DNA from 3 places in the Mesorhizobium sp. L103C105A0 genome. Region 3 is predicted to be linked to each of the others. Evidence: predicted binding sites of a transcription regulator. Region 3 holds the regulator's gene; each other region holds the start of a gene.
The links. Region 3 encodes PhoB, which activates phosphate uptake and scavenging genes when phosphate is short. Its sites were predicted from a motif close to TGTCATNNANCTGTCAT; they were not measured.

Region 1 (3,277 bases), on a different contig from region 3:
TTTCGTGCTCAGCGGCCAGATCGAGCCCGATCCGCAGGTCTGGCGGTTTATCGCGGGCTAGCCGCTTCCGGCGCCCTTAAGTCAGATAACGCTGCGGTCCATAACCAGATCGGCCGGGCCGAAGCGGTCCTTCGCCGTAAACTGCTGGTGCCAGTAGGGATAGAGCACCGGCGGCCGGCTGACGGCATCGAGGCGCTGGCGTTCATCAAAGGACAGCGTCAGGCTTGCCGCGGCGAGATTGTCTTTCAACTGGGCCTCGTTGCGTGCGCCAATCACCAGCGAACTGACGGCCGGCCGGCCAAGCAGCCAGGCCAGCGCCACCTGGGCCGCCGAGACGCCGCGAGTGGCGCCGATGTCGACCAGCACGTCGACGATCCGCCACAGCCGGTCCTCGTCGCGGATCGGTGGTTCCGACCAGCCGCCGATCTGGCGCGCCGTCGGACTGTCGCGGCGGTATTTTCCCGACATCAGGCCGCCGGCGAGCGGGCTCCACACCAGCACGCCAAGGCCCTGGTCGACCGAGATCGGCAAGAGCTCATACTCGGCCTCGCGTGCTTCCAGCGTGTAGTGGATCTGCTGGGTGACGAAGCGCGGCTGGTGCTGGCTGTCGCTGATGCCGAGCGCCTTCATGACCTGCCAGCCGGAATAGTTGGAGCAGCCGACATAGCGGATCTTGCCCTGGGCAACCAGCGTGTCGAGCGCGGCGATGGTTTCCTCGAGCGGCGTCGCGCCATCCCATTCGTGCAGGAAATAGATGTCGATGACATCTGTCCTGAGGCGCTTCAGGCTCTTCTCGCATTCGCGGATCAGATGATGGCGCGACAGGCCCTCGTCATTGGGGCCCTTGCCGATCCGCATGCGCGCCTTGGAGGCGATCAGCACGTCGTTCTTGCGCTTGCCGCCGAGCGCCTCGCCGATGATCTCTTCCGACAATCCGTTCGAATAGACATTGGCGGTGTCGATGAGATTGATGCCGGCATCGATGCAAGTGTCGATGATGCGCGAGGCCTCCGCGAGATCGGAATTGCCGACGGCAGCGAACGGCCCGCTGCCGCCGAAGGTCATGGTTCCCAAGGTCAGCGTCGAAACTTTCAAGCCGGAACGGCCAAGCGTGCGGTATTCCATGTCGGTCCTCGCAATTTTGGTGGGTGGGGATTTACTGGAGAAGGGCGGGCAGCCCGAACGGGTCGGCCATTTGTAGGACAATTTGAGCGGCTTGTCGCCATGCCACGGCGATGGATCAGCCATGCCTCGCCGATTTGCAGCGATGATCGGCTGGCTGGCGGGTTGCAATAAAACCGTCATTGCCGGCCTATATCAAGTCGGCTCAGGGTTTCATGTCAGCCGGCAAGCGGAGCAGTGGAAATGACCGAGTTGAAGCAGAATTCTCCGGCCAGGGATTGGCTGGAAGCCGAACTCGCCGACATGCTCGACGAGGACTATGAGCTTGAAATGTCGGAGCCGGCGCTGTCGCTGGAGATCTCCAAGATCTACAAGAACGCGCATCCGCCGTCGATCGACCGCATGCAGTATTTCCGCGACCTGATCGGCTTGCAGCCGGAACTAATCAAGCTGCAGTCCTGGGTCGCCTACCACAAGAAGAAGCTGGTGGTGGTTTTCGAAGGACGCGATTCCGCCGGCAAGGGCGGCGTCATCAAGCGCATCACCCAGCGCCTCAACCCGCGCATCTGCCGCGTCGTGGCGCTGCCGGCGCCGACCGAGCGCGAAAAATCGCAGTGGTATTTCCAGCGCTACGTGCCGCATCTGCCGGCCGGCGGCGAGATCGTGCTGTTCGACCGCTCCTGGTACAACCGCTCCGGCGTCGAGCGGGTGATGGGCTTTGCCGAACCCGATCAGGTCGAAGAGTTCTTCCGCGACGTGCCGGAGTTCGAGCGCATGTTGGTCCGCTCCGGCGTCACGCTGGTCAAATACTGGTTCTCGATCACCGACGAGGAACAGCAGATGCGCTTCATGATGCGCATCCACGACCCGATGAAGCAGTGGAAGCTGTCGCCGATGGACCTGCAGTCGCGCGTGCGCTGGGAGCAGTACACCAAGGCCAAGGAAGAGACGTTTGCCCGCACCAACATCCCCGAGGCACCGTGGTACATCGTCGAAGGCAACGACAAGAAGCGGGCGCGGCTGAACTGCATCGACCATCTCCTCAAACAGCTGCCCTATGAGGACGTGCCGCACGAAGAAATCACGCTGCCCGAGCGGGTGTTCAACCCGGAGTACGAGCGCCAGGTCCTGCCGCGCGAGCTTTACGTGCCGGAGAAGTATTGAGCGTCTTCGCAATTGAAGACACGAGAGGACGGCATTCTTTCGCGCCCCCCTCTGTCCTGCCGGACATCTCCCCCACAAGGGGGGAGATTGGCAGCTTCGCCGATGGCGCCCTTCTTGCTACGTTGATGAGTGGCGAAAGCCGGCGCGACATCCGATCTCCCCCGGCGTGGGGGAGATGTCCGGAAGGACAGAGGGGGCGCGACGGATCGCAATTTTCCCAAATGAGGCTTACACCCGCTTGATCGTCACATGCGTGGCGAGCGCTGTCGCCACCTGCTCGGTGCACTGGTAACCCAGCTTCAGCATATCCAGCCCGGCAAACAGGCTCTCGCCCCTCCCGAGCAACACCGGCGACACCGCCAGATGCAACTCGTCAATGAGCTTCTCTTGCAGATATTGCCGGATGGTGGAAACGCCGCCGCCGACGCGGACATCCTTGCCGCCGGCCGCGGCCTTTGCTTGTTCGAGCGCGGCGTGGATGCCGCCGGTAACGAAGTGGAAAATGGTGCCGCCTTCCATCACAATGGAGTCGCGCTCGTAGTGGGTCAGCACGAAGGTCGGCACATGATAGGGCGGGTTGTCGCCCCACCAGCCTTTCCAGCTCTCGTCTGGCCATTCGCCGCGGATTGGACCGAACATGTTGCGGCCGAGGATCCAGGCGCCGACATTGTCGAAGCTGCGGACGGTGAACCGGTCGTCCACATCGGTGCTGCCGCCATCCTTGCCGACCATCTCGTGGAAGGTGCGGGTGCCGGTCATCCATTTGTGCAGATCTTCGCCACCAACGCCGAGCGGATTTTGCAGGTCCTGGTCAGGACCGGCGCCGAAACCGTCGAGCGACAAGGTGAAGGCATTGACGCGGAGTTTGGACATGGAAGACTCCCTTTGATGACCAGTTGTGATTTGCAATCAGTATTCAAACTGATTGCATTTTGCAACTAGTATTTTAGAGGCAAGCCGATCTGTGGAATGCGCAGGGACCTCAAGCCGC
Region 2 (3,277 bases), on a different contig from region 3:
GAGGTTCACCTCCAGCACGCTGTCCCAATCCGCGTCCGCCATGCGCACGAACAGGCCGTCCTTGGTGATGCCGGCATTGTTGACCAGTATGTCGACGCCTTCGAGTTCGGCTTCGGCCTTCTGGCCAAGCGCCTTGACCTCGTCACGGTCGGCAAGATTGGCCGGGAACAGCTTTACCCGGTCGCCGAGTTCGCCGGCCAGGGTCTCCAGTTTCTCGATGCGGGTGCCGTGCAGGCCGACAATGGCGCCTTGCGCATGCAGCAGCCGGGCAATCGCCTCGCCAATGCCGCCCGATGCGCCGGTGACGAGCGCCTTGCGGCCGGTCAGTTCGAACATTTTCGTCTCCTGATCTTAAGAGAACACCCTTCCCACGGGAGGGGTTGAATCGCCAGTGGATTGTGCAAGCGCGGCCAGCGCCGCCTCGACATCGGCCGGCGTGCCGACGGCCGATGTGGCGATGTCGCGGTTGATCCGCCGCGCCAGGCCGGAAAGCACCTTGCCGGCGCCGATCTCAAAGAGCGTGGCGACGCCATTGGCGCCGAACCACTCCACCGTTTCGCGCCAGCGCACGCGGCCGGTGATCTGCTCGACCAGGCGGCGCGCGATCTCGTCGGGGTCGCTGGTCGGGACTACAGTGACGTTGGAGACGACGGGCACCACCGGTGCATTCTTGGTCACCCCGGCCAGCGCCTCGCGCATGACATCGGCCGCCGGCGCCATCAGCGCCGAATGGAAGGGTGCGGAGACCTGCAGCATCAGCGCCCGCTTGGCGCCCTTTTCGGTGCACAGTTTCGCGGCGAGTTCCACCGCCGCCCTGGCGCCGGAGATCACCAGCTGGCCGCCGCCATTGTCGTTGGCGATCTGGCAGACCTTGCCGGATCCCGTTGCGGCCTCGGTGCAAGCGGCTTCGACGTCGGGCTGTTCCAGTCCGATGATCGCCGCCATGGCGCCCTCGCCGGCCGGCACCGCCGCCTGCATGGCGTTGCCGCGGATGCGCAGCAGCCGGGCAGCATCGGCGACCGAAACGAAACCCGCCGCGGCAAGGGCGGAATATTCGCCGAGCGAATGACCGGCAACGTAGGCAACCTTGTCCTTCAGCGAAAAGCCGCGCGCTTCCAGCGAGCGGATTCCCGCAAGCGAGACCGCCATCAGCGCCGGCTGGGCATTGGCAGTCAGGGTCAGCGCCTCTTCCGGGCCTTCCCAGATCAGTTTCGACAGCTTTTCGCCCAGCGCATCATCGACTTCCTCGAACACCCTGCGTGCCTCGGGGAAGGCGTCGGCGAGGTCCTTGCCCATGCCGACAGCCTGGCTGCCCTGTCCCGGAAAGGTGAATGCGACGGCCATTTGGGCGCTCTCCAGCGGCTGATTTTTACTGCCTGTGACGCAAGGCGGACCGCCAAGTCAAGCCCGGAGGCGGCATTTCGGCTCTCGCTTGAACCGGAGCTGACCTCGAGTCCCTGTTCCCAAAGGCTTTTTGCCGATCACACCTGATGAAAACCGCTCACGAATCGTTTGCTGGCTCTTCTTATTTTCGCCACAGGCGCTAGCTTTTGCATGACAGTTCTATGACAGAACGGTGGCGCGAGTGGAAATACGCGTTGCTTGGGCCGGGGGAAGAGACGTGGCTAGGATCAGGAAGGGCGCGGCCGTACCCGCGCCACAGTTCTTGGAAGACGATCCGTCCACCGGCTACCTGCCGGGGCGCAGATGGCCGGTCATCCGCTACGGCCTGGTCACGCTGCTTGCCTCCGCCATCCTGGTGTTCGCCATCGAATGGATCGTGCGCGGCGACTTCTTCGGCACGGTCGACTTCTTCCTGCAGCCATTCAAGCCGGGCTGGACCACCATCATTGTCTTTGCATTGGTGCTGATGGGACTGGACGCCGTGCTTGGCCGCAGTCACCAGAGCCTGATGATCGTGGCGCCGCTGACGCTGGCGCTGGCCTTTGTCGGGCATCAGAAGTCGCATTATCTCGGCGATCCGCTCTACCCAACCGATTTTCTTTATTCGCGCCAGATCATGGCACTGATGCCGCTCCTGGTGCGCGAACGGCCCTGGACGGCGCTCGCCATGGCGGTCGGCATCGTCGCCGGCCTGTCGCTGCTGATCTATGGCTGGCGGTTGTGGCGCCGCAAGGTTCCGATCCTCAGCCGCAAAGGGCGGCTGGCGCGGCTGACGCTGGCAGTGCCGCTGCTCGCCTTCTTCGTCTCAATCATGGACTACGCCACCTTCTCGTGGACCCGCGACCGGCTGCAGATCATCCCGATCATGTGGGACCAGAAGGAGAACTACGCCTCCAACGGGTTTGCGCTGGCCTTCGCGCTCAACGTGCCGATGGCGCATGTCTCGGCGCCGGCGGGCTATTCCGACAAGGCGATCGACGCGATCGACAGGCCTGCTGTGGCGGCCTCGGTACCGGATGAGAAACCCGACATCATCGTGGTGATGAGCGAATCTTTCTGGGATCCGACCAAGCTGCCCGGCGTCACAATCACGCCTGACCCGATCCCCAATGTGCGGGCGCTGCGTTCCGGCTATATGTTTTCGCCGGAATTCGGCGGCATGACCGCCAACATCGAATTCGAGGCGCTGACCGGCTTTTCCAATGCCTTCCTGCCGGCGGGCTCGATCCCCTACCAGCAATATGTGCGCACGCCGACGCCGTCGCTGGCGACCTTCCTGAAAAGCGAGGGATACCGGGCGCGCGCCATCCATCCGGGCACCAACTGGTTCTGGAACAGGGGCGCCGTCTATGCCGATTTCGGCTTCAACGATTTCCGCTCGGAAGAGACGCTGCCGCCACTGGAAAAGCGCGGGCCGCTGGCTTCCGATGCGTCGATGACCGACGAGATCATCGCAGAGGCCGACGCCAGCGAGCGGCCGGTGTTCTTCTTCGCCGTCAGCCTGCAGAACCACGGTCCCTACGAGCCGTACCGCTATTACAATCCGACCCACAAGGTCGCGGCACCGATCAGCACATGGGCGCGGGAATCGCTGCTCAGCTACGCCGAAGGCTCCGCCGATGCCGACCGTGGCCTCGAACGATTGATCGAATGGGCGAAGAAGCGCGAGCGGCCGACGGTCATCGCCTTCTTCGGCGACCATCTGCCGCCGCTCGGCCCCGTCTATGTCGAAACCGGTTACCTGAAGGACAATGTCGCGCCGCGCAAGGAACCGACGCCGGAGGCGGCACTGGAGCATCATCAGACGCCGCTGGTCATCTGGTCTAACCGCACCGGTCCGGCGCAGGATATGGGCGCGGTGAGCCCGGCCTTC
Region 3 (3,277 bases):
CTGCGGCAAGTCGACCTTCCTGCGCTGCCTCAACCGCATGAACGACACCATCGATTCGGCGCGGGTGACCGGCAAGATCACGCTCGATGAAGACGACATCTACGACAAGAACATCGATGTCGTCGAACTGCGCGCCCGCGTCGGCATGGTGTTCCAGAAACCCAACCCGTTCCCGAAGTCGATCTACGAGAACGTCGCCTACGGCCCGCGCATCCATGGGCTGGCCAAGCGCAAGTCCGACATGGACCAGATCGTCGAGCAGAGCCTGAAGAAGGCTGCGATCTGGAACGAGGTCAAGGACCGCCTGCAGGAGCCCGGCACCGGCCTGTCCGGCGGCCAGCAGCAGCGCCTGTGCATCGCGCGCGCCATCGCCGTGTCGCCGGAGGTGATCCTGATGGACGAGCCCTGCTCGGCGCTCGATCCGATCGCCACCGCCCGTGTCGAGGAGCTGATCGACGAACTGCGCCAGAACTACACGATCGTCATCGTCACCCACTCGATGCAGCAGGCGGCGCGCGTCTCGCAGCGCACGGCGATGTTCCATCTCGGCTATCTCGTCGAGGAGGGCGCCACCGACAAGATGTTCACCAACCCCGACGACAAGCGCACCCAGGACTACATTACCGGCCGCTTCGGCTGAGCCGTCCGGCGGGTGAATTTTCAGGCACGAGGACCAAGATCATGGGTGAACATACCGTCGCCTCCTTCGATGAAGAGCTCGGGCAGATCAGCAAGCTGATCCGCGACATGGGCGATCTGGCAGGCTCGATGGTCAGCGGCTCGACCAGGGCGCTGCTCAATTCGGACAATGCGCTGGCACAGCGTGTCGTTTCCGACGACGCCATCATGGATGCGCGCCAGCGCGAACTGGACGACCGCGCCATCACGCTGATCGCCAAGCGCCAGCCGATGGCCAACGATCTGCGCGCCGTGGTCGGCTCGATCCGCATGGCGGGCGACCTCGAGCGCATCGGCGACCTCGCCAAGAACATCGCCAAACGCGTCGGCACCGTGGGCTTGAGCGTCACGCCGCGCGACCTCTCGCACTCCATCGATGCCATGGCGCAACTGGTGCTGATCCAGGTGCAAGGCGTCGTCGAGGAATATGCCGCCACCGATGCGGCAGCGCTTGCAAAACTCAGGAATGACGACGAGCGCATCGACGTCAAATACACGTCCGTGTTTCGTGAGCTCTTGACCTACATGATGGAAGACCCTCGCAACATCACCGCCTGCACGCATCTCTTGTTCTGCGCCAAGAATCTTGAGCGCATCGGCGATCATGTCACCAACATCGCCGAAAATGCGTATTATGTGCTGACCGGCCAGCAATTGCCCGCCAATCGTCCGAAGCAGGACGAGACGGCGATGGCCACGCCGGCCTGATGAGGGTGAACTGCCTATGATCGCGCCACGCATCATGGTCGTGGAGGACGAGGAGCCGCTGGGCGTGCTCCTCCGCTACAACCTCGAATCCGAAGGCTATCAGGTCGAGGTGGTGACACGCGGCGACGAAGCCGAGATCCGCCTGCAGGAAAACGTGCCCGATCTCCTGGTGCTCGACTGGATGGTGCCCGCTGTTTCCGGCATCGAGCTCTGCCGGCGGCTTAGAGTGCGGCCCGAAACCGAGCGGCTGCCGATCATCATGCTGACCGCGCGCGGTGAGGAAAGCGATCGCGTGCGCGGCCTGTCCACCGGTGCCGACGACTATCTGGTCAAGCCATTCTCGACGCCGGAGTTCATGGCGCGCGTGAAGGCGCTGCTGCGCCGGGCCAAGCCGGAAGTGCTGTCGAGCGTGCTCAAGGTCGGCGACATCGTGCTCGATCGAGAATCGCACCGGGTCTACCGCAAGAAGAGCGAGATCAGGCTCGGACCGACCGAGTTCCGGCTGCTCGAATTCATGATGCGCCATCCCGGCCGCGTGTTCTCGCGCAGCCAACTGCTCGACAATGTCTGGGGCGAGACGATCTATATAGACGAGCGAACCGTCGACGTCCATGTCGGGCGCTTACGCAAAGCGGTCAACAACGGCCGCATGCCGGATGTCATCCGTACCATTCGCGGCGCCGGCTACGCGATCAGGGAAGATTAGGATGCTGCGCGTCGCGCCGTTGCCGGCCATTCAGGCGACATGCTTGCCGGATTTGGCCTGAATGCCCGGCGCGAAAATCTCCTGATCGACGAAGCCGAGCGCGCGCATGGCACAGCCTTCGCGGATCAGCGGCAGCTCGTTGGGCTCGGTGTCGAAGGAGATCGATTTCGAGTGCTGGCCGCCGGCGGTCTGGGCGATCGCTTCGCGCAATGCCGGTTCGATCAGGTCGAAGGCGGCGGCGCTGACGCCTACCATGGCGACGGGTGCCGGATCGATCAGCGCAAACAGGCTGCCGAGGCCGAAGCCGAGCGCCTCGCCGGCCCTGCGATAGGCTTCGCGCTCCGGGCCGTCGGTTTCGCGGGCGCGCGCGGCGAGTGCGCGCATATCAGCGTCGCCGATATCGACCGGCTCGGCATCCTCGCCCATCATTTTGGCGCTGCGCCAGATGGCGTAGTTTCCGGCATAGGCTTCCACGCAGCCGCGCCGCCCGCAGCGGCAGAGCGCGCCGCCCGGACGGTGGATCATGTGGCCGAACTCGCCGCCCGAGGAATGGGTGCCGGTGAACAGTTCGCCTTTCAGCACCAGGCCCATGCCGATGCCGTGCGATAAGAGGATGGCGATAAAATTGTCGCGGTAGCGCTCGGGCTGGCGCCATTGCAGCGCCACCGCCATCATGTTGCAATCGTTCTCCATGGTGGCAGGAATGCCGAATTCCGCTTCCAACATGTCGGCGAAGGCAATGTCGGTCAGTGGCGTGATCGGCGACCACAGCATGGCGCGCGCCTGCGAATCGGTGATGCCCTGGATGCCCATGGCAATGCGGGCGATGCTCTGGACATCGAGGTCGGGATCCTCAAGCCGCCGCCGGACGATTGCTACGCATTCGCCAATCAGCTCGTCGCGCGGCTTGGTCAGCGTGTCCAGCCGGCGCTGTTCCTCGGCGACGACGTGGCCGGCATAGTCGATGACGGTGACGGACAGGAAATTGAGCGACAGCACGACGGTCATCACCGCCGCCGCTTCCGGGTTGAGACCAAGGCCCACCTGCGGCCGGCCGCGTTTCAGTGCGCCGGTCTCGCCAGGTTTGCCTTCAATCAGGATGCCTTCTTGAATCAGATCAGACGAGATTGCCGATATGGTCGAGTGGCTGAGGCCGGTGGTCGCCGCAATCTCGGTCCGCGACGG

Region 1: ppk2 (polyphosphate kinase 2) is a predicted target of PhoB. The motif match lies at 1,289-1,305, and genes of this name have one in related genera.
Region 2: X727_RS143360 (LTA synthase family protein) is a predicted target of PhoB. The motif match lies at 1,555-1,571, and genes of this name have one in related genera.

Annotation. Positions count from the first base shown of each region.
Region 1 is NZ_AYXF01000003.1:544,681-547,957, reverse strand. Features, by position in the region: gene X727_RS151440 (glycosyl transferase family 90) at 1-61, shown strand, start outside; gene X727_RS151445 (aldo/keto reductase) at 82-1,125, opposite strand; gene ppk2 (polyphosphate kinase 2) at 1,366-2,286, shown strand; gene X727_RS151455 (dihydrofolate reductase family protein) at 2,515-3,159, opposite strand; gene X727_RS151460 (helix-turn-helix domain-containing protein) at 3,269-3,277, opposite strand, start outside.
Region 2 is NZ_AYXF01000008.1:154,649-157,925, forward strand. Features, by position in the region: gene fabG (3-oxoacyl-[acyl-carrier-protein] reductase) at 1-336, opposite strand, end outside; gene fabD (ACP S-malonyltransferase) at 352-1,344, opposite strand; gene X727_RS143360 (LTA synthase family protein) at 1,622-3,277, shown strand, end outside.
Region 3 is NZ_AYXF01000011.1:95,000-98,276, forward strand. Features, by position in the region: gene pstB (phosphate ABC transporter ATP-binding protein PstB) at 1-640, shown strand, start outside; gene phoU (phosphate signaling complex protein PhoU) at 682-1,386, shown strand; gene phoB (phosphate regulon transcriptional regulator PhoB) at 1,403-2,092, shown strand; gene X727_RS140455 (ROK family protein) at 2,123-3,277, opposite strand, start outside.